3 regions of the Mesorhizobium sp. UC74_2 genome follow, and region 1 is predicted to be linked to each of the others. Evidence: predicted binding sites of a transcription regulator. Region 1 holds the regulator's gene; each other region holds the start of a gene.

What was found. Region 1 encodes LexA, which represses DNA repair genes until DNA is damaged. Its sites were predicted from a motif close to TGTTCNNNNTGTGTTCNG; they were not measured.
Region 2: a site for LexA is predicted at 2,023-2,040, ahead of parE (DNA topoisomerase IV subunit B). Genes of this name have one in related genera too.
Region 3: a site for LexA is predicted at 1,816-1,833, ahead of ACFJIU_RS27125 (ImuA family protein). Genes of this name have one in related genera too.

Annotation. Positions count from the first base shown of each region.
Region 1 covers NZ_CP170562.1:2,163,725-2,167,003, reverse strand. Annotated here, with positions in the region: gene ACFJIU_RS10540 (LysR family transcriptional regulator) at 1-871, shown strand, start outside; gene lexA (transcriptional repressor LexA) at 1,066-1,788, shown strand; gene ACFJIU_RS10530 (ComEC/Rec2 family competence protein) at 1,815-3,279, opposite strand, start outside.
Region 2 covers NZ_CP170562.1:1,883,071-1,886,349, forward strand. Annotated here, with positions in the region: gene parE (DNA topoisomerase IV subunit B) at 1-1,964, opposite strand, end outside; gene ACFJIU_RS09070 (diguanylate cyclase) at 2,181-3,279, shown strand, end outside.
Region 3 covers NZ_CP170562.1:5,582,459-5,585,737, reverse strand. Annotated here, with positions in the region: gene ACFJIU_RS27140 (HpcH/HpaI aldolase/citrate lyase family protein) at 42-923, shown strand; gene ACFJIU_RS27135 (DUF1737 domain-containing protein) at 951-1,160, shown strand; gene ACFJIU_RS27130 (metallopeptidase family protein) at 1,186-1,608, opposite strand; gene ACFJIU_RS27125 (ImuA family protein) at 1,856-2,866, shown strand; gene ACFJIU_RS27120 (DUF6504 family protein) at 2,820-3,279, shown strand, end outside.

The sequences.
Region 1 (3,279 bases):
ACTCGGTATCTTCGTACAGGTTGCGGAAGCCGGTAGCTTTATCGGTGCCGCGCGCCGGCTCGGCCTCACAGCCTCGGCCGTCGGCAAGGCGATTGCGCGGCTCGAAAACGAAATGGGCGCCCGTCTCTTTCACCGCTCGACACGGAGTATGGCTCTGACAGAGGAAGGCAGTTTCTTTCTCGAAACCTGCCGGCGCATTCAATCGGAATACGAACAAGCGCAGATCCAGCTTTCGAGATCGCAGGCGAGCCCTCGAGGACAGCTTCGCGTCTCTCTCCCGCTCGCGGGCATGCTGTTGATGCCCACTATATCGGCCTTCATGGAACAATATCCGGATATCAATCTCGACCTTGATTTTACAGACCGGCTGGTCGACGTCATCGAAGAGGGCTTTGACGCGGTGATCCGCACCGGAGACATCCGGGACACGCGCCTGATAAGCCGCAAACTCGGTACTTTTCGGCACAAACTCGTCGCGGCACCGAAATATCTCGCCGAACATGGCACGCCCAGAGTGCCGGAGGACCTGCTCAAGCACCGCTGTCTCCACCATCGTTATGCGAATTCGGGGCGGCTCGAGCCCTGGCCCCTCGTGCGCAGCGGTTGTGACCTGAAACTCGATCTTCCCGTGACCACCGTTGCCAGCACGCTGGAGCCGCTGATCTACCTCGCCGAACGGTCCTTCGGTATCACCTGTCTGCCGCCGTTCGCCGTGTCTGCAGAATTGGCCGAAGGCAAGTTGGTACCGCTGCTGACGGATTATCTCGGCGAAACGGGTACGTTTCGAATATTGTGGCCGACAAATCGCCATCTCTCGCCCAAAGTACGGGTTTTCGTGGACTACATGGCTGAGAATCTATTTGCCGAGTAAGGGTAGGGCAGCATCCTTCGGCCGGCTCTGCGACGGGAGATATGGCAACAGAGAACGGCCTGGCTTCTTGCTAGGCTGAACAAAGCGTCAACAAATTCATTAAACTTTAAATGGTTGCGGAACACAAATGGAACAGATAGTGTTTGTTCCGGGTTTGTTTTTCTGATTCCGGTTCCGTTCCACGGAGGGTGGCGATGCTGACACGCAAGCAACATGAGCTCTTGCTCTTCATCCATGAGCGGCTGAAGGAAAGCGGAATCCCCCCTTCTTTCGACGAAATGAAAGAGGCGCTGGACCTGGCCTCCAAGTCAGGAATCCACAGGCTAATAACTGCTCTGGAGGAACGTGGCTTCATCCGCCGATTGCCGAACCGGGCTCGCGCGCTGGAAGTGCTGCGGTTGCCGGATTCGATTGCTCCCGGCCTTAACGCAGCCAGGAAATTTTCTCCGGCGGTCATCCAGGGCAGCCTGGGGCGTTCTGTACCCAAGGAGCCGCAACGCCTGCAGGCGCCTAGCAATGACGACGACGTCGCAGCTTCCGTTTCCATCCCCGTGATGGGACGCATCGCTGCCGGTGTACCGATCGACGCGATCCAGCACCGCACCCATTCGATTTCCGTACCGCCGGACATGATTTCGGGAGGCGAGCACTACGCCCTGGAAGTCAAAGGCGACTCCATGATCGAAGCCGGCATTTTCGATGGCGATACGGTCATCATCCGCAATGCCAATTCGGCCAATCCCGGCGAGATCGTCGTGGCATTGGTCGATGAGGAAGAGGCGACGCTCAAGCGTTTCCGTCGCAAGGGTGCCTCGATTGCGTTGGAAGCAGCCAATCCTGCCTATGAAACACGAATCTTTGGACCGGATCGGGTCAAGGTACAGGGTAAACTGGTCGGATTGATCCGTCGCTATTAGACCGGACACCCTACAAATTTAGCCGACTACAGATTGCCGGAAACAGACTTTCCGGGAAATTGTGTGTCTGAATGGGCGGGGTGGTTTGAGTTCGACGGTTTGGGCTTGGATTTAGGCGTTTTTTCAAGACGAGGCGGCAATCCCCTCGCCTCGCGCGTAAATTCCCGCTGGACATGCCAGGGTCGATCTTTGGCATCGATCGCGAACGAGATATTAGCCGGCTTATCTGGCGAGGAATCGAAGCGCACCGCAGCACTGCCGACGCGGGCCAGATCCTGCTTGGTGACGACCACCACAGTCGGATCGTTGCAGGGGTCTGGTGCGGTCGCATCGTCGATCACAATGAGTGCCGCGACTCCGCAAGCCGATCTGGCTGCATCGATGCGAGCGGTCGTCACCACGACAGCACCCGATGGATGGCGAGCGAAGCACAGCTGGCGTGTGCACAGGAATGGCGTGCCAAGCGGCATGTCGAGTGCATTTTCTACAGTCAGTTCGACGTCACTCGAAACATCTTCTGGCAAGACCGTCGTCTCTACGTTGAGCGCCCGGCGCCAGTTGTCGAGCGTGAAGGGATTGGGTCGTGCCCGGCTGACAGCGAGTTTGTCATCGCCGACTGGCAGGGCAACGAGCCGTGCGTCCTCCGAGATCAACACATCGGGCGTTTCTACATTGCCCATCGCTGTCAGACCGGCCAGCACAAATGGCAATGCCAGCAAACGTAGCCATGTCGTCGCCATCGCACCGATGGCAAGCGCCACGGCAATGAAGAGCACCGATTGCGTCGAGACAAGGCCAACCCCGTCAACCGGGGAGCGCTGCGAAATCCAGTCCGCGATCACCATCATCACCGTCAGTCCCTTGCCCATCGCATAGAGAAACGGTCCATCGGCGCCAAACGGCATGGCAATCGCGCTGAGAACGGCAGCCAGCATGACAAACGAAACCACTGGCATCACCGCCAGGTTGGCGAACAAACTCAGGGGTGAGACCCGCTGGAAATGCCAGACCGCGAACAGCGCCGTGGCAAGGCCGGCGATGATCGAGGTTGCTGCCATGCCAGCAACCGCAATCAGCGACTTGTGCGCGAGAAAGCCGGTGAACGAGCGTGCCAGCGGTGCCGGGGTAGGCATGACTTCACGCCGTTGCGCCCAAGCCGCATACGCGCCGATCAAGGCGGCAGTCGCGGCGAACGACATCTGGAAAGACGGACCGACCACTTCATGCGGCGCGGTCAGGATCACGATCATCGCCGAGATTGCCAGGTTGCGCATCGACAGCGCCGCTCGGTCGAACAGTACCGCAATCAGCATCACCGACAGCATGATGAAACTACGCTCCGCCGCGACCACCACCCCGGAGATCGCGAGATATGCGGAAATCGAACAAATGGCTGCGAACGCAGCATATTTCTTGACCGGCCGGCGCGCTGAGAAATCCGGAAACAACGCGAAAGCGCCGCGCAGCAGTAACATCACGGTTCCTGCGACG
Region 2 (3,279 bases), 280 kb from region 1:
GTCACGGTCTCTTCATCCAGCACGTCGACCCGAAGCAAGGTACGCTTCCTCGGATCCATGGTGGTTTCCTTGAGCTGGCTCGCCATCATTTCGCCGAGGCCCTTGAAGCGGCCAAGCTCGACCTTGCCGCGGCCGGTGAATTCGGTGCGCAGCAATTCGTCCTTGTGCGCATCGTCGCGGGCGTAGGCGATCTTGCCGCCCTGACGCAGCGAATAGAGCGGCGGCACTGCCAGGAAGAGGTGACCGCCCCGGATAAGGTTGGGCATTTCCTGATAGAAGAAGGTGATCAGCAGCGAGGCGATGTGGGCACCGTCGACGTCGGCGTCGGTCATGATGATGACGCGGTCGTAGCGCAGGTCCTCATCGCGGTATTTCGAGCGCGTGCCGCAACCGAGCGCCTGGACGAGATCCGAAATCTGCTGGTTGGCGGCGAGCTTGTCGTTGCCCGCACTGGCGACGTTCAGGATCTTTCCACGCAGCGGCAGCACCGCCTGTATGGCTCGGTCACGCGCCTGCTTGGCCGAGCCACCGGCCGAGTCACCCTCGACGATGAACAGTTCCGCGCCCGCCGCCGCATTCTGCGTGCAGTCCGCGAGTTTGCCGGGCAGGCGCAGCTTGCGCACGGCGCTCTTGCGCGACACTTCCTTTTCCTGGCGCCGGCGCACACGCTCGTCGGCGCGGGCGATCACCCAGTCGAGCAGTTTCGAGGCTTCCTGCGGATTGTCGGCCAGCCAATGGTCGAACGGGTCGCGCAGCGCGGTTTCGACGATGCGCACCGCTTCAACCGTCGCCAGCTTGTCCTTGGTCTGGCCAACGAATTCCGGCTCGCGGATGAAAACCGAGAGCATGCCGGCGGCTGAAATCATCACGTCTTCCGAGGTGACGATGGACGCGCGCTTGTTGCCGACCAGATCGGCATAGGCGCGCAGGCCGCGCGTCAGCACGTTGCGGAAGCCCATTTCATGGGTGCCGCCTTCGCCGGTCGGGATGGTGTTGCAGTACGAGTTGAGGAAGCCGTCGCCGCCGTACCAGGTGACAGCCCATTCCACGGAGCCGTGGCCGCTCTGCTTCTCGCTTTTGCCCGTGAAGATTTCGCGCGTGACCTGCATCTCATCGCCGAGCGAAGCTTTCAGATAGTCACCGAGACCGCCAGGGAAATGGAATTCAGCCTTGGCCGGTGTCGGATCCTTGTCCTTGATCAGGGATGGATCGCACGACCAGCGAATGTTGACGCCGCCGAAGAGATAGGCCTTCGAGCGCGCCATCCGGTAGATACGGGCCGGTTCGAAATGCGCGCCCTTGCCGAAGATGTCGGGATCGGGATGGAAGCGGGTCCGTGTGCCGCGCCGATTCTGGACGTCGCCGAGGAATTCGAGCCCGCCTTGCGGGATGCCGCGCGAAAAGCGCTGGCGGTAGAGTTTGCGTCCGCGGGCGACCTCGACCTCAAGCTCGTCCGAAAGCGCATTGACCACCGAAACGCCGACGCCGTGCAGGCCGCCCGAGGTTTCATAAACCTTGGAATCGAACTTTCCGCCGGCATGAAGCGTGGTCATGATCACTTCCAGTGCCGACTTGTCCTTGAACTTGGGGTGCGGGTCGATTGGAATGCCGCGCCCGTTGTCGGTGACGGTGAGGAAGCCGTCGGCACCCAGTTCCACCTCGATGAAGGTTGCGTGGCCGGCGACTGCCTCGTCCATCGAATTGTCGATGACTTCGGCGAAGAGATGGTGCAGCGCTTTCTCATCGGTGCCACCGATGTACATGCCCGGCCGGCGTCTTACCGGTTCCAGTCCTTCCAGAACCTCGATATCGGCCGCGCTGTAGCCTTCGCTGCCGTCCTTGGCGGTGCTGCTCTGGGTGCGCTTTGCAGCCTGCACGAGCGGATCCGCAGGGCGCGAACTGGCGCGTGGCGGTTGTTGTGGCTGCTTGTCCGGATTGCCGAAAAGATCGTCCATTTCGTCCATGCGCTTTGAAAACGAATCAGGGAGTGATACTGCCATGTTTTGTGGGCTGGATCACAGCAGTTCGTGTTCCGTTCATGGCTTGGGCGTGCTCTACTCCGAATGGAGACGTCTCGTAAACCATCTGGTGACTTTCTCCTGAGCGTTCGAGCCAGATTGCCGCAAAATGGGCGACGATGGCGTACAGTGTACGCTGTTGTGATAGCGGGGAAGCGAACGATGCTGGACTATCAGTCCTTGCTGCTGGCAGCAGCATTGTCCGGCACATGTCTCAGCATAACCATGCTGGTGATCTGGAGCGCGATGCGCCAGAACCACTACTTCCTGACGGCCGCCGTCGGTCTGATCGTTATTGCCGCGCATGTCATCGCCTTCTGGCGCTACACCAGCGATCCTCAACCATGGATCGGCGCATTGCTGATGGCACTGCTGCCCAGCGGCTTCGCGCTGATCCTTGTCGCCGCCGGTCAGTTCTATGGTCACTTCCGTATTGCGCGCAGGGTCCTGGCAGTGATTGCGGCCTCTGTCCTGTCCACGACGCTCCTGATGATGGTAGGTCTCGATGGCCTCGCCTTCATGGTTGAATATGCCTTCGCCACGGTGCTTCTGGTGTGGATCGGCTGGCTTTTCTGGCAGGCCCGCGAGGAGTTTCCTGCTCTCATTACCTTGATGACCGCGCTGTTTGCGATCTGTGCAGCCTCGTTTGCCTTGTGCGGCCTGGTGCTTCTGTTCAACGGAAGCTGGGTGCTGGGCAAGGCTCCCGACAATTGGGCGGAGCGTATCAACATCATTGTTTCGGTGGCCTGTCTCACCGCGCTCGGTGCGCTTCCGATGACCATGCACAATCTGCGGATGGCTGCCCGGCATCGCAGCGAGGCATTGACCGATCCGCTGACCGGCCTGCAGAACCGCCGTGCCTTGATGGATGGCTATCCCGACAGGGCATTCGGCGAAGACCTGGCGGTCGTGATGTTCGATCTCGACCATTTCAAGAATACCAATGATGTCTACGGCCATTCCATCGGGGATGAGGTGCTGAAGCGCTTCGCGGATGTCATCAGAATGAACTTGCGAGCCGGAGACAGCGCATTCCGCCTTGGTGGCGAGGAGTTCGCGCTGGTGATCGCGCGTGTCGAAGGCAACTATGTCGAGGCTGCGGCACGCAGCATCCTGGCGGACCTCGCCGGACAGGAGATCCATACGCAAGTCGGTGTGCTGCGTTGCACGGTCAGCGCAGGCGTCGCGTTCGGTTCGATGAAGAGGGCGACATTGACAGAGATGCTGACCCGGGCCGACCGTGCTCTTTACCAGGCCAAAC
Region 3 (3,279 bases), 2.8 Mb from region 1:
AAGCCCTTGCAAGGGCCAGCTTTGGCGGGCAAGAAGACCAGATGATTGAAAATCCCTATCGTCCGCGCCGTTCCGTTCTCTACATTCCCGCCGCGAACGAGCGCGCGCTGGCCAAGCTCCCGGCCCTTGCCTGCGACGCCGTCATCATCGACCTGGAAGACGCCGTAGCCTCCGGCGAAAAGGCTTCGGCGCGCGACCGGCTCGGCACGATCTTCGCCAATCGCCCGCAGTGGCGCTGCGAGATGGTGGTGCGCATCAACCGCTTTGGTGGTGAGGGCGGGCCTGAGGATCTGGCCGCGGCCCTCGCTTGCCAGCCGGACGGCATTCTCCTGCCCAAGATCAATACGCCGCGTGACATCCTCGAGGCCGGCGATGCCCTCGATGAGGCTGATACACCAGACGAGGTGAAACTGTGGGCGATGATCGAGACGCCCAGGGCGCTGATCAACATCGCGGCAATCGCCGAGCTCGGTCGCGATCCCGCGTCGCGGCTCGCCTGCCTGGTTGCCGGCACCAACGACCTGATCAAGGAAACCGGCGTCTTGGCCACCCCGGACCGGCGCTACCTGGCACCCTGGCTGATGCAGATGGTTCTGGCCGCGCGGGCCGGCGGCATCACCCTGCTCGACGGGGTCTTCAATGATTTCCGCGATTCGGAGGGTTTCGTCCGCGAATGCGCCGATGCCGCCGGCATGGGGTTCGACGGCAAGACACTGATCCATCCATCGCAGATCGAGGCTGCCAACGCTGCTTTCTCCCCTTCGGAACAGGCCTTGTCGGAGGCCGGGGTCATCATCGCGGCATTTGCCCGGCCTGAGAACGCCGGCAAGGGTGTGATTGCCCTTGACGGCCGGATGGTGGAACGTCTCCATCTGGTCCAGGCGCAGAAATTGCTGGCGAAAGCCGCCAGCATCGGCGCATGATCAGGCGACCGCTTCAAGGACAGGACCATGCGCCTCTACCGCTTCCTCACCGCCATTGACGATGCCACCTTCTGCCACAAGGTAACGGCCGCGCTGAACAAGGGCTGGCATCTCTACGGTTCGCCGACCTACGCCTACGACAAGAAGGAAAAGGTGATGCGCTGCGGCCAGGCCGTGGTGAAGGACGTCGAAGGCCAGGAATACGTGGCCGGCGAGACCAAGTTGAGCGACTGGTAGAGGCCGCGATCCGCCGGGCAGGGGGCTATTCCGCCGAGGCCTCGATACGCTCCATGTCGTCGTCGGAGAGGCCGAAATGGTGGCCGATCTCGTGGATCAGTACATGGGTAACGATGTCGCCCATCGTTTCCTCGTTCTCGGCCCAGTAGTCGAGAATGGCACGGCGATAGAGCGTGATGCGGTTCGGCCCTTCGCCGGTCGCGGGGTTCCAGCGTTCGGCGATACCGCGGCCTTCGAACAGGCCGAGCAGGTCGAAGGGGGTCTCCAGCGACAGGTCGTCCATGATCTCGTCTGTCGGGAACTCCGCCACCTGGATGACGATCTCGCCGGTCAGTTTGCGAAATTCCTCCGGCAGATGCGCGTAGGCTTCCAGCGCCAGCAGCTCAAGCTCCTCGAGAGAGGGGGAAAGCTCGTTGTGCCAGGTGCGGGTCTTGTAGATGCGGGCCATTCTTTATCCTTTGATCCCGGCATATAGGCTGTTGCGGCAAAATCGGCAAATAAAGCATGCTCCCGGACTGACAGGCGGCGCTGCAAAAGGCTGCAGGCTTTCGGAAAACAAGCGCGGCGCACATCCGGGTACTGTTTTCACCGTGACAGGAGAGGAATAAATTCTCCATGAGTCCGCTTGACTCTCATTCCGCCCTCTGGAATCTATAAGAACATAACAGGAACAAATTGACTGGACGCTGACCGACATGGCGATAAACGCCGTGGCGCGAGACACTGTTTTTGCCTTGCGCCGCCAGATCGCGAAGATTGAAGGAACGCTGCCGGAGCGCCTTGAGGTGCCGGTCGGCTTCGACGCGGACCGTATGCTGGTACGCCGCAGCGGCGTGGCCGAAAGCCATGGCTTGCTCGCCACTGGTGCGAACCGCTTTGATGCTGCCTTGAATGGCGGACTGCCCAAGGCTGCCTTGACCGAATTCCATGGTGTCGAGACCCGCGATGCCGGCACCGTCGCCGGCTTTGCGCTGGCGCTTGCCGGCCTGCTGCTGAAGCCGACGGAAACCCCGGCACCCATCCTGTGGGTCGGTACCACCGAGATCTTTCGCGAGGCAGGTTTTCCGTACGCGCGCGGACTTGAGGCCAATTTCGGCATCGCACCAGAGAACCTGCTTTACGCCGAGGCGCCGAAGATCACCGACGCCTTGTGGATTGCCGAAGAAGCGGCAGGCTTGAGCGCACTCTCTGCTGTCGTGCTGGAGCTGCGCGGCAATCCTGACCGGCTCGACCTTACCGCCACGCGCCGGCTGCATCGCCGCGCGCTCGCCGCGGAACGGCCGGTCTTCCTGCTGCGTCAGGCCGCCTTTGCCGAGCCGACCGCTGCCCCCGTCCGCCTCGTTGTCGCGCCGGCGCCGGCCACATTGCGCAAAACCATGGCCGGCCCCCTGGACGGCACGATCGGCTGCCCTGGCATCGCTGTCACCATCGGCAAGAGCCGCGCCGCACAGCCCGGACAATTCACATTGGAGTGGAACCCCGATGAACGCACATTCCTGGATCGAACGCACGCGGGCGCAACCCACCAGCGGCCATGGAACACCCAGAACCGGGCAAAGAATCCTGTCGCTATGGTTCCCTTATCTTCCGGCGGAACGGATCCTGCGGCAGCGGCACGGCCGGTCCTGGCGTTCCCGTCCCGCCAGCCATTGCCCGCTGGTGATCAGCCATCGCGACCGCAACGCCCAGCGCATCGCCGCGCTTGACGAACGGGCCGAGGCACTGCGGCTGAAACCCGGCATGGGCATTGCCGATGCCCGCGCCATGCATCCGGCAATCGATGTTGTCGAGGCCGACCCACAGGCAGACCTGCGTCTGCTTGAAAGCCTCGCCGACTGGTGCGATCGCTACACGCCGCTGGTCGCGCTCGATGGTACCGATGGCCTGTTCCTCGACATCACCGGCTGCACGCATCTGTTCGGCGGCGAGCACGCCATGCTTGACGAGATCCTGGCCCGCTTCTTCCACCAGGGCTTCGATGTTCGTGCCGGCATTGCTTCAACAGCGGGGGCAGCCTGGGCTGCCGCCAGGTTTCGCGGCCGCTGTATTATCGAAATAGGACAGGAAGAGGCCCTTCTCATCCCGCTGCCACTCGCGGCACTGCGCCTTGAACCCGCCG